4 regions of the Streptomyces sp. NPDC013157 genome follow, and region 2 is predicted to be linked to each of the others. Evidence: riboswitches for the same ligand, from Rfam matches in the RefSeq annotation. Region 2 holds a riboswitch; each other region holds the start of a gene.
The links. A riboswitch is a leader RNA that binds a small molecule or an ion and turns the genes downstream of it on or off. The one in region 2 is predicted to bind S-adenosylmethionine.
Positions count from the first base shown of each region.

Region 1 (3,756 bases), on a different contig from region 2:
TCCAGCGCGGTCAGCAGGCTCTTCGCCAGCACCTGGGCGACCTGTGCGCCGGTCGGGACCGCCAGCGTGAGCGCCGGCAGCACCAGCCCCTTCAGCCCGTCGTTGCCGAAGGCCGGGAACCAGTGGAGCTTGAAGGAGAACGCCTCGACGAGCAGCAGCCCCACCCAGAACGTCGGGACTGACACCCCCAGCGGGGGCAGCGACAGCAGCAGTTGCCGCAGCCACCGCCGCGAGGTGTACGTCGCCACCACCGCGAGGCCGCCGCCGAGGACCACCGCCAGCAGCAGCGCGGCACCGGTCAGCTGGAGTGTCTGCGGCAGCGCGTCGGCGAGCGTGGAGGTCACCGGGCGGCCGGTGGAGACCGCGTCGCCGAAGTCCCCGCGCACCGCCCGGCCCAGATACTCCGCGTACTGCACCAGCACCGGCTTGTCGAAGCCGTACTCGTGCCGCAGCCTGGCGAGTTGGACCGGGTCGACCTCCCCCGTGTCCATCCCGGCCCCGGCCATCGCCGAGACCGGGTCACCGGGCAGGAAGTCCAGTACCAGGAACGACACCGTGTAGGCCGCCCACAGCACCCCGACCGCCTGCGCCAGCCGTTTGATCACATAGCGGCGCATCGGCTACCCGATCCAGGTGTCGTGCAGCTGGACGCGGCTGCCGGAGTCGAATTCGAGATCGTGCACCTTCTTCGAGACGCCGAGCTGGGTCTGGAGCTCCACCACCGGCACGTTGTACGCGTTCTGCACGATCAGCTGCTGCGCCTCCGCCACCAGCTGCTCGCGCTTCGCGGGGTCCGTGGTCGCGGCCTGCGCGGACAGTGCCGTGTCCAGCGAACTGGCGGGCAGGTGGTAGAAGTTGCCCAGCTGGGAGGAGAAGGAGCTGCGCAGGATGTCCGGGTCGGCGCGGGTCACGTTCCCCCACACCACGTCGAAGTCACCCGACTGGAGCGTGGTGGCGAACTGGGTGACCGGGAGCTGCTTGAGCACCACGTCGATCCCGACGGCCTTGAGCTGCTGCTGGACGAGTTCCAGCGCGGGCTGGTTGGTGGCCGCGTTGGGGAACCAGCTGATGGTCAGGGTCAGCTTCTTGCCGTCCTTGGCGCGGATGCCGTCGCCGGCCGCCTTCCAACCGGCGGCATCCAGCAGCGACTTCGCCTTGGCCGTGTCGAGTGCGAGGTCCGAGGAGAGATCGGTGTAGTCGGGCGTGGTGTGCGCCAGGATGCTGGTCGCCGGCCGGGTGCCGGTCGGGAAGACCGTGTCGGCGATCTGATTCCGGTCGATGGCGGCCGAGATCGCCTGACGGACCTTCGCGTCCTTCAGCAGGGGCCGGGAGTTGTTCAGCCCGAGACCGAACACCACACCGGGGTTGGCCCGGCTCTGGAGGGTGACCTGGCCGCCCTTGAGGGCCGCCTCGTTGGCCTTGCCGACGCTGCTGATCGCGTCCACCTGCCCGGACTGGAGACTGCCGGCCCGCACCCCTGCCTCGGGCACGACCTTGAACACCAGCTTGTCCAGGTAGGCCTCGCCCTTCTTCGACCACAGCGAGGAACCCCAGTCGTACCCGGTGCGCCTGTCCAGGGTGATCGACTGGTTCTGCACGTACTGCTTGAGCACGAACGGCCCGGACCCGACCACCCCGTCGCTGCACTTCTGCTGCGGGCTCTTCTTGACGCTCGCCGAGGACTCGATCCCCAGCGAGTGGGTCGAAGTCGCCTGGAGGAACTGGGCGTTGGGCTGCTTGAAGGACACCTTGACGGTGAGCGGGGCGACCACCGTGGTGCTCTTGACGCCGCTGAGATAGCCCTCGGCGAGGGTGCCCAGGGCGCCGAGGTTCGGCACCGCGTCGAAGTTGTCCTTGACCACCTGCGCGGTCAGCTTCGAGCCGTCGCTGAAGGTGACGCCCGACCGCAGGTGGAACGTGAACGTCGTCGCGTCGGCGCTGATGTCCCAGCTCTTGGCGAGCCATGGCACGATCTTGCCGGTCTTCGGGTCCTGGTCGGTGAGGGAGTCCACGATCTGGCGCACCGAGTAGATGGTGTCGTTGCTGCCGACCTGCTGCGGGTCCACGCAGCCGGCGTCGGATCCCACCGCGAAGGTCAGGGTGCCGCCGGACTTCGCCTGGCCGCTTCCGCCGCCGGAGCCGTCGTCGCCCGAACCGCACGCGGTCAGCAGGACGCTGGTGGTCAGGAGCGCGGCCAGGGGCGCCCATCGGGAAGGTCTGAAATCCGGAAGTGCAGTCACGGAGGGCTTTCTCCTACTCGTGTCACCGGGGCACGACCGCGCACGGATGTGCGCAGGCATGACGGTGTGTGCGGCCCGGGCGGATCGACTCCGGCCGGGGATGCGCTGTGCAGACAGGGAGTTGGCATGCGGACGACACCGGGAACCGGTGGCGAGCGGGAAGGGCGGCGCGCAGGGGCCGGGGCCGGTGACGGACGTCAGCCGGCGGCGGCCGGGCCGGTCAGGCCCGACAGAGGCAGCTGGTCGAGCGCTTCAGATCGATGTGGCGCCGGCGCGAGAGCCGGGAGTACGCCGTGGCGTCGGTGAGGGAGGCAGCAGAGTCGTCGCTGTGCCGCATGCCGAACCTCCCCGTCTCCGGCCCCGGTCACGGGGCCACGCGCTTGCGGGAGTCATCGGTGACCCCGCCGGGCTTTCACCTGGAGCACCCCACCGCGCGGGAGGGTTGCCGGTCAGCGAGCCAGGGCTTGACGCTGACACTCAATGCCGTTGGTGATGCTACGGATCGATTTTGTCGTACGTCAATGCCGCAATGTGACGCCCTGTTCGGGAGAACGGGGTCGTCTCACGTGCCGGGACGGATGGTGGACGCACCTTGTTCCGTGTGCTTTGATCCGGCCATGGAGACCGCAGGTCAGGCACGCACGCTGCTGCTCGACCCGTTCTGGTCGGGCCTCCGCGCCGACCAGTTCGACCAGACCTGTCGCTGACCACTCGCTCCCCGTCGCATCCGCCTCCGCCGCGCCGCGCCCTCACCTGGCTCCGGACCGGCGTCGCAGGCATCCCCCGACGCGCCCGCGTCCAGCCCCCGCCCGCTCGGAAAGAGCCGCATGGTCGTCAACAGCACTGCCACCGGGAGATCACGGACGTCGTCGACACCGCCCGCGCGCTGTGGGACTCCTGGGAGGACGACGCGGTCGTCAAGGACGTCGCCACCGGCCGCTTCCCGGACCCGGTCCGCGTGCACCACATCGATTTCGAGGGCGCCGGCTTCTCGGTGAAGGGCCCCCTGATCACCCCCCGCCCACCGCAGGGACAGCTCGTCGTCCTCGCTCCGGACGCGCTGGACATCGACGAGCGCGCCGACGTGGTCCTGGTGGCCCGCCCACGCCCGCCGACATCGCCGCCCGCGCCGCCACCGCCCGGGAGGCCGGTGCACCCCTGGTCTTCGCGGAGGCGGAGGTGGTGCTCGACACGGCAGTCCCGGCCGCCGACCGGCTGGCCGGACTGGACAGCCTGGCCGCCTGGCCTCGGACCGGCCGGCTGCGCCACGTCGGCTCCCCGGAGGCGCTGACCGAGCTCCTGGCCGAACTCGTGCGGTTCGTCGACGGCGTACGGCTGCACCCGGCCGTCCTCGCCGACGACCTGCCGGTGCTGACCGACCGGGTGCTGCCCGCCCTGGTCACCGCGGGACTCCACCGACCGTCCCGCCCCGGCGACACCCTGCGCACCACGCTCGGCCTGCCCCGCCCCGCCAACCGTTTCGCCGCCACGACGGTGTCGATCAGGCAGTTGGTGC
Region 1 is NZ_JBIBAK010000002.1:493,406-497,161, reverse strand. Features, by position in the region: gene ACFY6U_RS07610 (ABC transporter permease) at 1-617, opposite strand, end outside; gene ACFY6U_RS07605 (ABC transporter substrate-binding protein) at 621-2,240, opposite strand; gene ACFY6U_RS07600 (putative leader peptide) at 2,461-2,577, opposite strand; SAM riboswitch class IV at 2,612-2,725, opposite strand; gene ACFY6U_RS07595 (hypothetical protein) at 3,423-3,756, shown strand, end outside.
Region 1: linked by a shared signal. The riboswitch ahead of ACFY6U_RS07600 (putative leader peptide) and the one ahead of thrC (threonine synthase) in region 2 are both predicted to bind S-adenosylmethionine.

Region 2 (3,756 bases):
CGCGCAGCTCGTACGAGACCGGGCCGCGGTTCGAGGCGACCAGCACCTCGGCACCGCCGGTGGAAGCCATGGGGGAAGCCATACGCCACAACCTAGCCCGGCCCGTAAACGCTCAAACGTACGGCCGCGCCCGACGCGCCGCCGTATACGGCCGTACGGCGAAGTCACGCCACCTTGCGCTCGGCGTACTCCGTGATCTCCACCATCGGCGGCCGTTCCTCCGTGTCCACCGAGTACGTGCGCGGTTCGAAGCCGTCCTCGCCCCGTTCGAACTGGGTGAGGGAGGGGCGGATCAGGTGGCCGCGGGCCAGCCGGAGCTGGGCCGTGCGGTAGATCGCGGCGGACATCCGGCCGAGGGCCTGGCCGTCCTGGTGGCGGTGCTTGCGGACGCCGACGTCGACCTGGGCGAGGGCGTCGAGGCCGACCAGGTGCAGGGCGTCGACCAGCATGCCGAGCTCCACGCCGTAGCCGACCGGGAAGGGGAGCTGCTCCAGCAGCGAGCGGCGGGCCGCGTACTCGCCGCCGAGCGGCTGGACGAAGCCGGCCAGCTGGGGCCAGTGCATGTTCAGCAGCGGACGGGCCATCAGCTCGGTGACCCGGCCGCCCTGTCCGGCGGCGCCGCCGAGCGGGCGGTCGTACATCGCCTTGACCAGGTCGACGTCCGGGTCGGTGAGGAGCGGGCCGACGATGCCGGTGACGAAGTCGGAGGAGAACTCCCGCAGGTCGGCGTCGACGAAGCAGACGATGTCCCCGGTGGTGACCAGGAGGGAGCGCCAGAGGACCTCGCCCTTGCCGGGTACGGCGGGGATGCGGGGCAGGATCGCGTCGCGGTGCACGACGCGGGCGCCGGCCGCCGCGGCGACGGCCGCCGTGCGGTCGGTGGAGCCGGAGTCGACGACCACGATCTCGTCGACGAGCGGCACCTGCTGCATGAGGTCGTGGCGGATGATCGCGACGATGTCGCCGACGGTCTCCTCCTCGTTGAGCGCGGGCAGCACGACGCTGACCGTCTGCCCGGAGGACCGTTTGGCGGCCATGATCCGGTGCAGCGGACGATCGGATACGGACCAGGAGCGGGTGGCCAGCCAGCGCTCGACTTCTTCCAGCACGGTCAGCGGCTCCTCACTGTCACGGCCACACGACGACGTGTGATCCATCTCGCGTTACGGACGACTCTCTCAACTGTCCTGGCCTTCGGTTACAGTCTTGAACAACGCCGATGACCATCGCATGTCCTGGGGTCACCCGGCGTCGACAACCGCATACCGCTCATCCAGAGGGGCAGAGGGATACGGCCCGTTGAAGCCCCGGCAACCCTCCAGTCGGTTCTCGTAGATCGCCGATCAGTGTCGATCGTCCGCGAGGCTCCCGGCTAGGGAAGGTGCCAAATCCGTCTCACGGCGAGATGCGTCGTGAGGAAGATGAGGAGAAAGGGCCTCGCCTCACATGGCTGTGCAGACTGTTGCAAGCACCACGGATTCCACCGTCGACCTCGGCCCCGCCGCAGCCCTCAGCTGCCGCGAGTGCGGTCACCGCGTGCCGCTCGGCCCGGTGTTCGCCTGCGAGGAGTGTTTCGGCCCGCTGGAGATCGCGTACGACTTCTCGGCGTACGACACCGAGGAGCTGCGGAAGCGGATCGAAGCGGGTCCCGCGAACATCTGGCGCTACGCGCCACTGCTGCCCGTCCCCGCGGACGTGGCGACCAAGCCGAACATCAACCCCGGCTGGACCAAGCTCGTCAAGGCCGACAACCTGGCCCGTGAGCTCGGGGTGACCGGCGGGCTGTACGTGAAGGACGACTCCGGCAACCCGACGCACTCCTTCAAGGACCGCGTCGTCGCCCAGGCCGTCGAGGCCGCCCGCGCCTTCGGCTACACCACCCTCTCCTGCTCCTCCACCGGCAACCTGGCCGGCGCGGTCGGCGCCGCCGCCGCCCGGGCCGGCTTCCGCTCCTGCGTGTTCATCCCGCACGACCTGGAGCAGGGCAAGGTCGTCATGGCCGCGATCTACGGCGGCGAGCTCGTCGGCATCGAGGGCAACTACGACGACGTGAACCGTTTCTGCTCCGAGCTGATCGGCGACTCGGCCGGCGAGGGCTGGGGCTTCGTCAACGTCAACCTGCGGCCGTACTACGCGGAGGGCTCCAAGACCCTGGCGTACGAGATCTGCGAGCAGCTCGGCTGGGAGATCCCGGACCAGCTGGTCATCCCGATCGCCTCCGGCTCGCAGCTCACGAAGATCGACAAGGGTCTGCAGGAGCTGATCAAGCTCGGGCTCGTCGAGGACAAGCCGTACAAGATCTTCGGTGCCCAGGCCGAGGGGTGCTCGCCGGTGTCGGTGGCCTACAAGGAGGGCCACGATGTGGTCCGCCCGCAGAAGCCGAACACCATCGCCAAGTCCCTCGCCATCGGCAACCCGGCCGACGGGCCGTACGTCCTCGACATCGCGCGGCGCACCGGCGGCGCGGTGGAGGACGTCACCGACGAGCAGGTCGTCGACGCCATCAAGCTGCTCGCGCGGACCGAGGGAATCTTTGCGGAAACCGCCGGCGGGGTGACGGTTGGAGTCACCAAAAAGCTCATTGAGAATGGGTTGATTGATCCGGCGAAGTCGGTCGTTGTACTCAACACTGGTGATGGGCTGAAGACGCTGGACGCAGTGGCGGGGACTGGACTCACCGCGACCATTCGCCCGAATCTGGAGTCTTTCCGCGAGGCCGGGCTCGCCTGAGTCCCCCGAGAAATAGGGCGTTGCCCAGACCGGAGGTAAAAACGTGAGCGTCACCGTTCGCATCCCCACCATCCTGCGCACCTACACCGGTGGTCAGGCCGAAGTCGCCGCCGAGGGCGCCACTCTCGGCGAGGTCATCTCGGACCTGGAGAAGAACCACACCGGGATCTCCGCGCGGGTTCTCGACGACCAGGGCAAGCTGCGCCGGTTCGTCAACGTGTACGTCAATGACGACGACGTCCGCTTCGAGCAGGGCCTGGAGACCGCCACCCCGGACGGGGCCGGCGTCTCCATCATCCCGGCCGTCGCGGGCGGCTGACCTGCCGACCTGCTTGACAGGCTGATCGAATGACCGAACATTACCTTCGGTAACGCCGATCACCGACTGTTCATCTGATTGCCCCCTCCGTGAGAGAAGCGGAGGGGGCAATTCTGTGTGGTTGAGCGCGGTAGAGTTGGGGAACACGGTCCCGATCTCCAGGTCGGGAGCCCCGTATTCGATACCGCGAGCCCGACAAGAAGTAGCCAAAGTGTGCGGGTTATATGCGGCTTTTGTGGCCTTTATGGGGTCCGACTTGCCCTGAATTCGGCCGAATTCTTGCTACATTCCGGACCCCTTCCGTCCAGAATTCTCGTCCGATTGACCTGTTGCAGACGGCAGTTGGACAGATACATTCAGCCGCGGTCGACGCGTTCCGGCGCACGCCCCCAACCAATGGGGGGTGAGGTCTGACCCGGATCCGCGAAGTGTGGATCTGTGCAAGGGCCAGTAATAGGGGAGTTAGGCATGGCTCAGGGCACCGTCAAGTGGTTCAACGCGGAGAAGGGGTACGGCTTCATCGCGGTCGACGGTGGTGCGGATGTTTTCGTCCACTACAGCGCGATTCAGATGGACGGCTACCGCACCCTGGAAGAGGGTCAGCGGGTCGATTTCGAGATCTCGCAGGGCCAGAAGGGGCCGCAGGCGGACATGGTCCGGCTGGCGACCGGCTGAAGCACGCGCCGACTGACAGCGACGTTCTTCTG
Region 2 is NZ_JBIBAK010000009.1:226,871-230,626, reverse strand. Features, by position in the region: gene ACFY6U_RS26625 (trehalose-6-phosphate synthase) at 1-70, opposite strand, end outside; gene ACFY6U_RS26620 (glucosyl-3-phosphoglycerate synthase) at 165-1,109, opposite strand; SAM riboswitch class I at 1,267-1,428, shown strand; gene thrC (threonine synthase) at 1,447-2,730, shown strand; gene ACFY6U_RS26610 (ubiquitin-like small modifier protein 1) at 2,774-3,049, shown strand; gene ACFY6U_RS26605 (cold-shock protein) at 3,518-3,724, shown strand.

Region 3 (3,756 bases), on a different contig from region 2:
GCGTGCCGCTCTTCTTGAGGGCGGCGGGCAGCTCGGCGCTGATGGACTTGACCTCGGAGACCTTGATGGTGGTCTGGGTGGCGGCGCCGTTGGAGACCCGGCCGACGACGACCGTGCCGGACTTGGTGCTGTCGGTGGTGGTGGCCGCGTCGCTGTTGCCCCCGCAGGCGGCGAGCCCGGTGGCGAGGGAGGCGACGGCGGTGGCCGCGGTGATGCCTCTGATCAGGCTGCGTCGGGTGATGTGGGTAGACATGGCCGTTCCTTGTCGCTGCAGGTGATGGAGGGTGGCGTGGGGGGAAGTCGAGGGGTGCGGTGGGAGGTCAGAGGACCTTGCTCAGAAAGTCCCTGGTCCGCTCGTTCTGCGGCTTGTCGAGAACCTCGGAGGGCGGGCCCTGTTCGACGATCCTGCCGCCGTCGATGAAGACCACCCGGTCGGCGATCTCGCGGGCGAAGCCGATCTCGTGGGTGACGATGACGAGCGTGGTGCCGCTGGTCGCCAGGTCCTTGATGACCGCGAGGACCTCGCCGACGAGTTCCGGGTCCAGGGCCGAGGTGGGCTCGTCGAAGAGGATCACACCGGGACGCAGGGCGAGCGCGCGGGCGATGGCGACGCGCTGCTGCTGGCCGCCGGACAGCTGCCGCGGATAGGCGCCGATCCGTTCGCCGAGGCCGACGCGTTCGAGGAGTTCCTTGGCCAGCGCCTGCGCCTCGGGCTTGGCCAGCTTTCCGGTGGCGACGGGGGCCGCCGCCACGTTGTCGAGGACGGTCAGATGCGGGAAGAGGTTGAAGTTCTGGAAGACGAAGCCGATCCGGCCGCGCTGGGCCAGGATGTCGCGCTCGCTCAGCTCCTTGAGCCGCTCGCCCTGCCGCTTGACCCCGATCAGCTCGCCGTTGACGCTGACGTGGCCGATCTCGGGCTTCTCCAGGTGGTTGATGACCCTGAGGAGAGTGGACTTGCCTGAGCCGGACGGGCCGAGGATGACGGTGACCTCGCCGGGCCGTACGGTCAGGTCGACGCCGTCGAGCACGCGGTGGGCGCCGTACCACTTGTGGACGTCGTGGATCTCCAGGGAGGCCGGGGCCGTCTCCAGGGTGTCGGTGGTGGTCATACGGCGGCCTCCCGGCGGATTCGGGCGCGCAGGTCACCGAGCCCGGCCCGCAGTTTCTGCAGGGGCGTCGGCGGCAGGGTGCGCGCGGCACCCCGGGCGTAGTACCGCTCGACGTAGAACTGGATCACGGAGACCACGCTCGTGAGGATCAGGTACCAGACGGTCACCACCAGCAGCAGCGGCACGATGTCGCCGGGGTAGGTGGAGCCCATGGTCTGTGCGGAGCCGAACAGGTCGAGCAGCGAGACGTAGAAGACCAGCGAGGTGCCCTTGATCAGGCCGATCAGCTGGTTGACGTAGTTCGGGATGATCGAGCGCAGCGCCTGCGGGAAGACGATCTTCCGGAACTGGTAGCCCTTCGGAAGGCCGAGTGCGGCGGCCGCCTCGTGCTGTCCCTGGTCCACGGAGAGGATGCCGCCGCGCACCACCTCGGCCGCGTAGGCCGCCTCGTTGAGACTGAGGCCGAGCACGGCGATCACCATGTCGGTGGCGAGCTTCGACTCGTCGAAGGAGAAGAAGGCCGGCCCGAAGGGGACGCCGAGACTCAGCGTCTTGTAGAGGGCGCTGAAGTTGTAGAGGAAGAGCAGGACCACGATGAGCGGGATGGAGCGCAGCGCCCACACGTAGGTCCAGCTGACGGCGCGCAGCACCGGGCTCTTCGACAGCCGGGCCAGGGCGAGCAGGATGCCGCCGAGGAGGCCCAGCACCGCGCTGTAGGCGGTGACTTCGAGGGTGATGAGCAGCCCGTCGAGGATGTTCGGCCGTAGGAACCAGTAGCCGAAACGGTCCCACTGGTAGAAGGGGTTGGACACCAGTCCGTGCACGAACTGGGCGGCCAGGACCAGGACGACGGCGGTGGCGATCCACCGTCCCGGCCTGCGCAGCGGCAGAACACGCTGTGCGGAGAGGGGTTTTGACGGCTCATCGGCAGCGGGCGGTGCCTCGGGGGCGGCGATCGTGGCGCCTGGGGGTTCACTCATGGCGGGCTCCGGCGGAGTCGGACACCCACGTGTCCCACGGCGGGGGCCGCGCACCGGGCCGTGTTCGGGCACGGTTCGGTGCGCGGGGGCGCGCGGGCACGGGGGCTGGGCGGACGGCGGCACACCGGACGGCCGGTGTTTCGACGGGGACGCTGGGGTGCGGAACTGCGGGGAACCGGCGGAAGAGCCTGGTCAGACCCGACAGCGGGCACAGCCCGGGGCGGTACACGCGCTACACAGGGCGCTGTTGACACGGAGCAGGTCGACGGCGCGGTCGGCGACGAGGGGGCTCGGGTACGGGCGTACGCAGCCCTCGGCGCGGCGCTGGGCCGTCCTGGGAGCTGCGTACATGTCCGTCACCTGTCACTGTCGTGCCGGCCCCGAGGGGCACTCGCGCTTACCGAATCGTCGCTTGCCGAAACGTCGTCGGTCCGGTCGTCACCTGGGGCACCCCACCGCGGTGCGAGGGTTGCCGGTCAGCAAGCCAGGGCTTGACGCTGACGCTCATGACCGTTCTGGTCCGTAAGTAACGCAGTTGGCCAAACGAATGTCAACGCCTGTCCGACTGGCGAAACGGTTCAGGCCGCTCTCACCTGCGAGGACCGCGGGGGACGTCTGCCGCGTGGCCCGCCCAGTCCAGGATCTGGACGGCCGCGCCGGCGGCTTCCAGGCCCTGGCAACGGCCGTGGTGGCGGCGGGCGATGCCGTCGAGGTCGAGGTGGGTGCCGAAGGCCGGGTGGGCGGCCAGCCGGCGGGCGTAGGCCCACAGCGCCGGGTGGCCGGCGATGGCGTGCACGGCGGCGGCGTCCAGGTGGTTGCGGTGCACGGTGTCGAGTTGCACCAGGGCCACCCACAACTCGATGTCGGCGGCGGTGAGTTGCCCGCCGACCAGGAACTCCACCCCGGTCAGCCGGCGCTCCAGCCCGTCCAGGGTGGCGAGCAGCAGCTCCAGCGCCTCCGGGTCACCGCCCTCGCGGCCGGCGCACTGGGCGGCCTGTTCGATGTCCTCGGCGCACAGCCGCTCGACGGCCTCGATCTCGGCCTCGGCGCCGCACGGGTAGAGCCGGGCGACGCCGTCGCCGAAGTGCTGGTCCAGGTCGCGCAGGATGTCCCGGCTGTGGGTGCTGACGATCCTGCCGGACCACCCGTCGCTGAACACCGGTGCGAGGGCCGGTCCCGAGTAGCGGTGCGCGCTGGCCTCGTACAGCGGGCGCAGCACCGCGTGGCTGCCGTCGGGACAGTCCGGGACGGCGGGCAGGAAGGTGACCGGACAACAGTCGTCCAGGGCCAGCAGGCTGTGCCCGACGGCGATCCGGAGGCCGTCGGGACAGGCGGTGGACAGGTGCAGCCGGTAGCGGCGCGGCACGGCGTAGTGGCCGCTGCGCGCGTCGCGGCCGATACGGCCCCGGAAGCCGGGGGCGGTGCGGACGGACGGCAGGGCGGCGAGTGGAGTGATGGACATGCGTCTCCCCGGGGGCGGGCGGGCGCGCGGACGTACGCGCGGCGGAAGCGTTCGTCGGTGGGTTGTCGGTGGGCCGTGGCGCGTCCCGGCGGACGGGCGCCCGGCTCGTACGGCCGGGACCGGGCGCTCAGTCTCTGCGGCCGGTGGCGCCGCACATCCGCAGCAGGTCGATGTGGCGGCGGGAGGTGAGCAGGGGGGCCGTCCA
Region 3 is NZ_JBIBAK010000008.1:62,171-65,926, reverse strand. Features, by position in the region: gene ACFY6U_RS23925 (transporter substrate-binding domain-containing protein) at 1-253, opposite strand, end outside; gene ACFY6U_RS23920 (amino acid ABC transporter ATP-binding protein) at 321-1,109, opposite strand; gene ACFY6U_RS23915 (amino acid ABC transporter permease) at 1,106-2,089, opposite strand; SAM riboswitch class IV at 2,478-2,601, opposite strand; gene ACFY6U_RS23910 (glutathione S-transferase C-terminal domain-containing protein) at 2,679-3,551, opposite strand; gene ACFY6U_RS23905 (hypothetical protein) at 3,679-3,756, opposite strand, start outside.
Region 3: linked by a shared signal. The riboswitch ahead of ACFY6U_RS23915 (amino acid ABC transporter permease) and the one ahead of thrC (threonine synthase) in region 2 are both predicted to bind S-adenosylmethionine.

Region 4 (3,756 bases), on a different contig from region 2:
CGTCCGGATGGGCCCCCGGTCCGAGTTTGTTCGAGGACCAGGGGAGGACGGGGGCCCTTCGCGGTGCCCGGAGCTGGATAGGGTAGGCCCTGAAACCTGTTGTTCCCGTACGACGATCAGGAGCGGCCTCATGAGCGCTGTGACCCCCGCTGGAGGCGACACCGCGGCGGGCCGTTCCTGGCCCGAGGTACTGAACGCGCTGCTGTACGGCCAGGACCAGAGCGCCGACGCGACGGCCTGGGCGATGGACCAGATCATGCGCGGCCAGGCCACCGACGCCCAGATCGCCGGCTTCGTCGTCGCCCTGCGGTCCAAAGGCGAGACCGTCGAGGAGATCAACGGGCTCGTCCGCACGATGTACGAGCACGCCAACGTCATCGAGGTGCCGGGCCGCACCGTCGACATCGTCGGCACCGGGGGCGACGGCGCGAAGACGGTGAACATCTCCACGATGTCGGCGCTCGTGGTGGCCGGCACCGGCGCGAAGGTCGTCAAGCACGGCAACCGCGCGGCCTCCTCCGCGTCCGGGGCCTCCGACGTCCTGGAGAAGCTCGGCGTCAACCTCGACCTGACCCCGCAGCGGGTCGCCGAGGTCGCCGAGGAGGCCGGCATCACCTTCTGCTTCGCCATCAAGTTCCACCCGGCGCTGCGCCACGCGGGCGCCGCCCGCGGCCAGCTGGGCATCCGCACGGTCTTCAACATCCTCGGCCCGCTGACCAACCCCGCACGGGTGCGGGCCCAGGCGGTCGGCGTCGCGGACCCCCGCATGGCCCCCGTCGTCGCGGGCGTCTTCGCCGAACGCGGCCACTCCTCCCTCGTCTTCCGCGGCGACGACGGCCTCGACGAACTGACGACGACCGCCACGTCCCGCGTCTGGACCGTCCGGGACGGCAAGGTCACGGAGGAGACCTTCGACCCCCGTGACGTCGGCATCGACCTGGTCCCCGTGGAGGCGCTGCGGGGCGGTGACCCGTCGTACAACGCGGAGGTCGCCCGCCGCCTCCTGGACGGCGAGCGGGGCCCGGTGCGGGACGCGGTGCTGCTGAACTCGGCGGCGGCGCTGGTGGCCCTGGACCCGGGCACAGGGTCGCTGGCAGAGCAGCTCCGCGCCGGCATGGACAGGGCGGCGCACTCGATCGACTCGGGTGCGGCCAAGCAGGTCCTGGAGCGCTGGGCGGCGGCGACGCACAAGTAGGGCGCCGGTCCAGAGGGCTGGGTGGGGTCCGCACCGCCGGGCTCCACCGTCGTGGCCGACGGCCGTTGCGGACCGGCGGTGCGCAACCACATACGGCCTCTCCGGCGGTGCCGAACTGTCCGCAGCCCCCGCTCCGTCCCGTCATCCGGACTGGAGTTGCGCGGCTGCGATCACTTCCCATAAGTTTCTTTCCAGGTCATGAGTGACAGTCATGAGGCCCCGGCCGACTGTCCGGCAACCCTCCGTCCGTGGCGGGGTGCCCCGGGTGAAGACCAGGCCGTGGGCAGCGAGGTCCACGGCAAGCGCGGACCCCTCGAACCACCAGGGGTCCTGGTCGTCGAGGAGCCTTCCGTGAGCAAGCGAATGCGATAGGGCCGCAGAGCCCCGCCTCCGCACACCCTTTTCCCCTGCCGCTGCTTGAGCGCATCCGCTCGCACGGCGGATCCCACCTGCTCACACGGGAGTTCACCCATGTCCGTCTCCACCGCTGCCTCCGTCCAGTCCGTTTGTGCCCCCCTGCCCGTTCTGGGCCGTGATGTCACCGTCCCGCTCGTCACCGGCGGCGAGGTCACCTATGCCGCCCTCGACTACGCGGCCAGCGCCCCCGCCCTGCAGCGGGTCTGGGACGACGTGGCGGCGTACGCGCCCTACTACGGCAGCGTCCACCGCGGCGCCGGCTACCTCTCCCAGCTCTCCACGGACCTCTTCGAGAACGCCCGCCGGACCGTCGCCGAGTTCCTCGACTGCCGCCCCGACGACCAGCTGGTCTTCACCCGTTCGACGACGGACTCCCTGAACCTCCTGGCCCGTGCCCTCCCCGCCGACTGCCAGGTCTTCGTCTTCGAGACCGAGCACCACGCCTCCCTGCTGCCGTGGCAGGACGCCCGTGTCACCTACCTCGACGCGCCCCGCACCCCGCGCCAGGCCGTCGAGACCCTGGAACGCGCCCTCGCCGACCGCGACCCCTACGGTCCGGCCCTGGTCTGCGTGACCGGCGCGTCCAACGTCACCGGCGAGCTGTGGCCCGTACGGGAGCTCGCGGCCGCCGCGCACGCGCACGGCGCCCGGATCGTCCTGGACGCCGCCCAGCTGGCTCCGCACCACCCCGTCTCGGTCCGGGACCTGGGCGTCGACTGGGTCGCCTTCTCCGGCCACAAGCTGTACGCCCCCTTCGGCTCCGGCGTCCTGGCCGGCCGCGCCGACTGGCTGCAGGCCGCCGAGCCGTACCTCGCGGGCGGCGGCGCCAGCCGCAAGGTCACCCGGCGCGAGGACGGGGGAGTGGCCGTGGAGTGGCACGAGAGCGCCGCGCGGCACGAGGCCGGGTCGCCCAACGTCATCGGCGCCTACTCCATCGCCGCCGCCTGCAAGGCGCTCACCGAGGCCGGCTTCGACACGCTGGTCGCCCGCGAGCAGCACCTGATCGAGAAGGTGCGGGCGGGCCTGGCCGGGGTACCCGACGTCCGGGTCCTCTCCCTCTTCGGCGACGACGCCCCCCGCGTCGGCGTGATCAGCTTCGTGGTGGACGGCTGGAACAGCTCCCACTTCGCCGCCGCGCTCTCCGCCGAGTACGGCATCGGCGTCCGCGACGGCCTCTTCTGCGCCCACCCGCTGGTCAGGACCCTGCTGGGCTCCGACCCGCAGACCCAGGGCGAGTGCGGGGCGCCGGAGGCGGCACCGGGCGAGAAGTCCCTCAACGCGATCCGGGTGAGCTTCGGGGCGGGGACGCCGGACGAGCACGTGGAGCGCTTCGTGACGGCGGTACGGGAACTTGTGACCGACGGTGCGAAGTGGTCGTACCGCACGGAAGAGGGCCGCTGCGTCCCGGCGGTGTGATCAGCGCCCCGCCAGGGGCGCGGGGAACTGCGCGCTCAGCCCCCACCGGCCGGCAGCCGGGCACGAAGCGCATTGGCCCCCCGCGGCTCCGTCGTGGCTGGTCGCGCGGTTCCTCCCCCAGCCTTCGGCCGGGGGTACCCCCAGCGCCCCTTACGGGGCGCTGCAGTCGGCGGCGCTCAGCTGTCAAGGCCGATCGCGAACGCCGCCTCCAGGTCGTGCTGGGAGTACGTGCGGAACGCGACGTGCGTGTCCGTGGCCTCCACGCCGGGGATCTTGCTGATGGAGCCGGGGATGACGTCGGCCAGATCCTCGTGCTGCTGCACCCGGACCATGGCGATGAGGTCGTACGTGCCGGTGACGGAGAAGACCTCGCTGACGCTGTCCAGCGCGGCGATCCGTTCCGCGATCTCGGGGATCCGGTCCACGCTGGTCTTGATGAGGACGATCGCGGTGATCACGGCTGGTTCTCTCCCTCGGGTGCCGGAGCTGGGGCGACCTTCACTTTAGTCGTACGGCCGTACCGCACCCACGCGTAGCCGAACCCGAGTCCGAAGCCGACCAGGTGGGCGAGGTAGGCCACGCCGGGGCCGGAGGAGGCCTGGTTCAGGGCCAGCCACTGGAGGGCCGCCCAGAAGGGGAGGACCACCCAGGCCGGGAAGCGGAGCGGGAGGAAGAAGAGGAAGGGGAGGAGACTGGTCACGCGGGCGCTGGGGAACAGGTACAGGAAC
Region 4 is NZ_JBIBAK010000004.1:233,854-237,609, forward strand. Features, by position in the region: gene trpD (anthranilate phosphoribosyltransferase) at 131-1,195, shown strand; SAM riboswitch class IV at 1,390-1,506, shown strand; gene ACFY6U_RS14370 (aminotransferase class V-fold PLP-dependent enzyme) at 1,667-3,028, shown strand; gene ACFY6U_RS14375 (Lrp/AsnC family transcriptional regulator) at 3,205-3,486, opposite strand; gene ACFY6U_RS14380 (rhomboid family intramembrane serine protease) at 3,483-3,756, opposite strand, start outside.
Region 4: linked by a shared signal. The riboswitch ahead of ACFY6U_RS14370 (aminotransferase class V-fold PLP-dependent enzyme) and the one ahead of thrC (threonine synthase) in region 2 are both predicted to bind S-adenosylmethionine.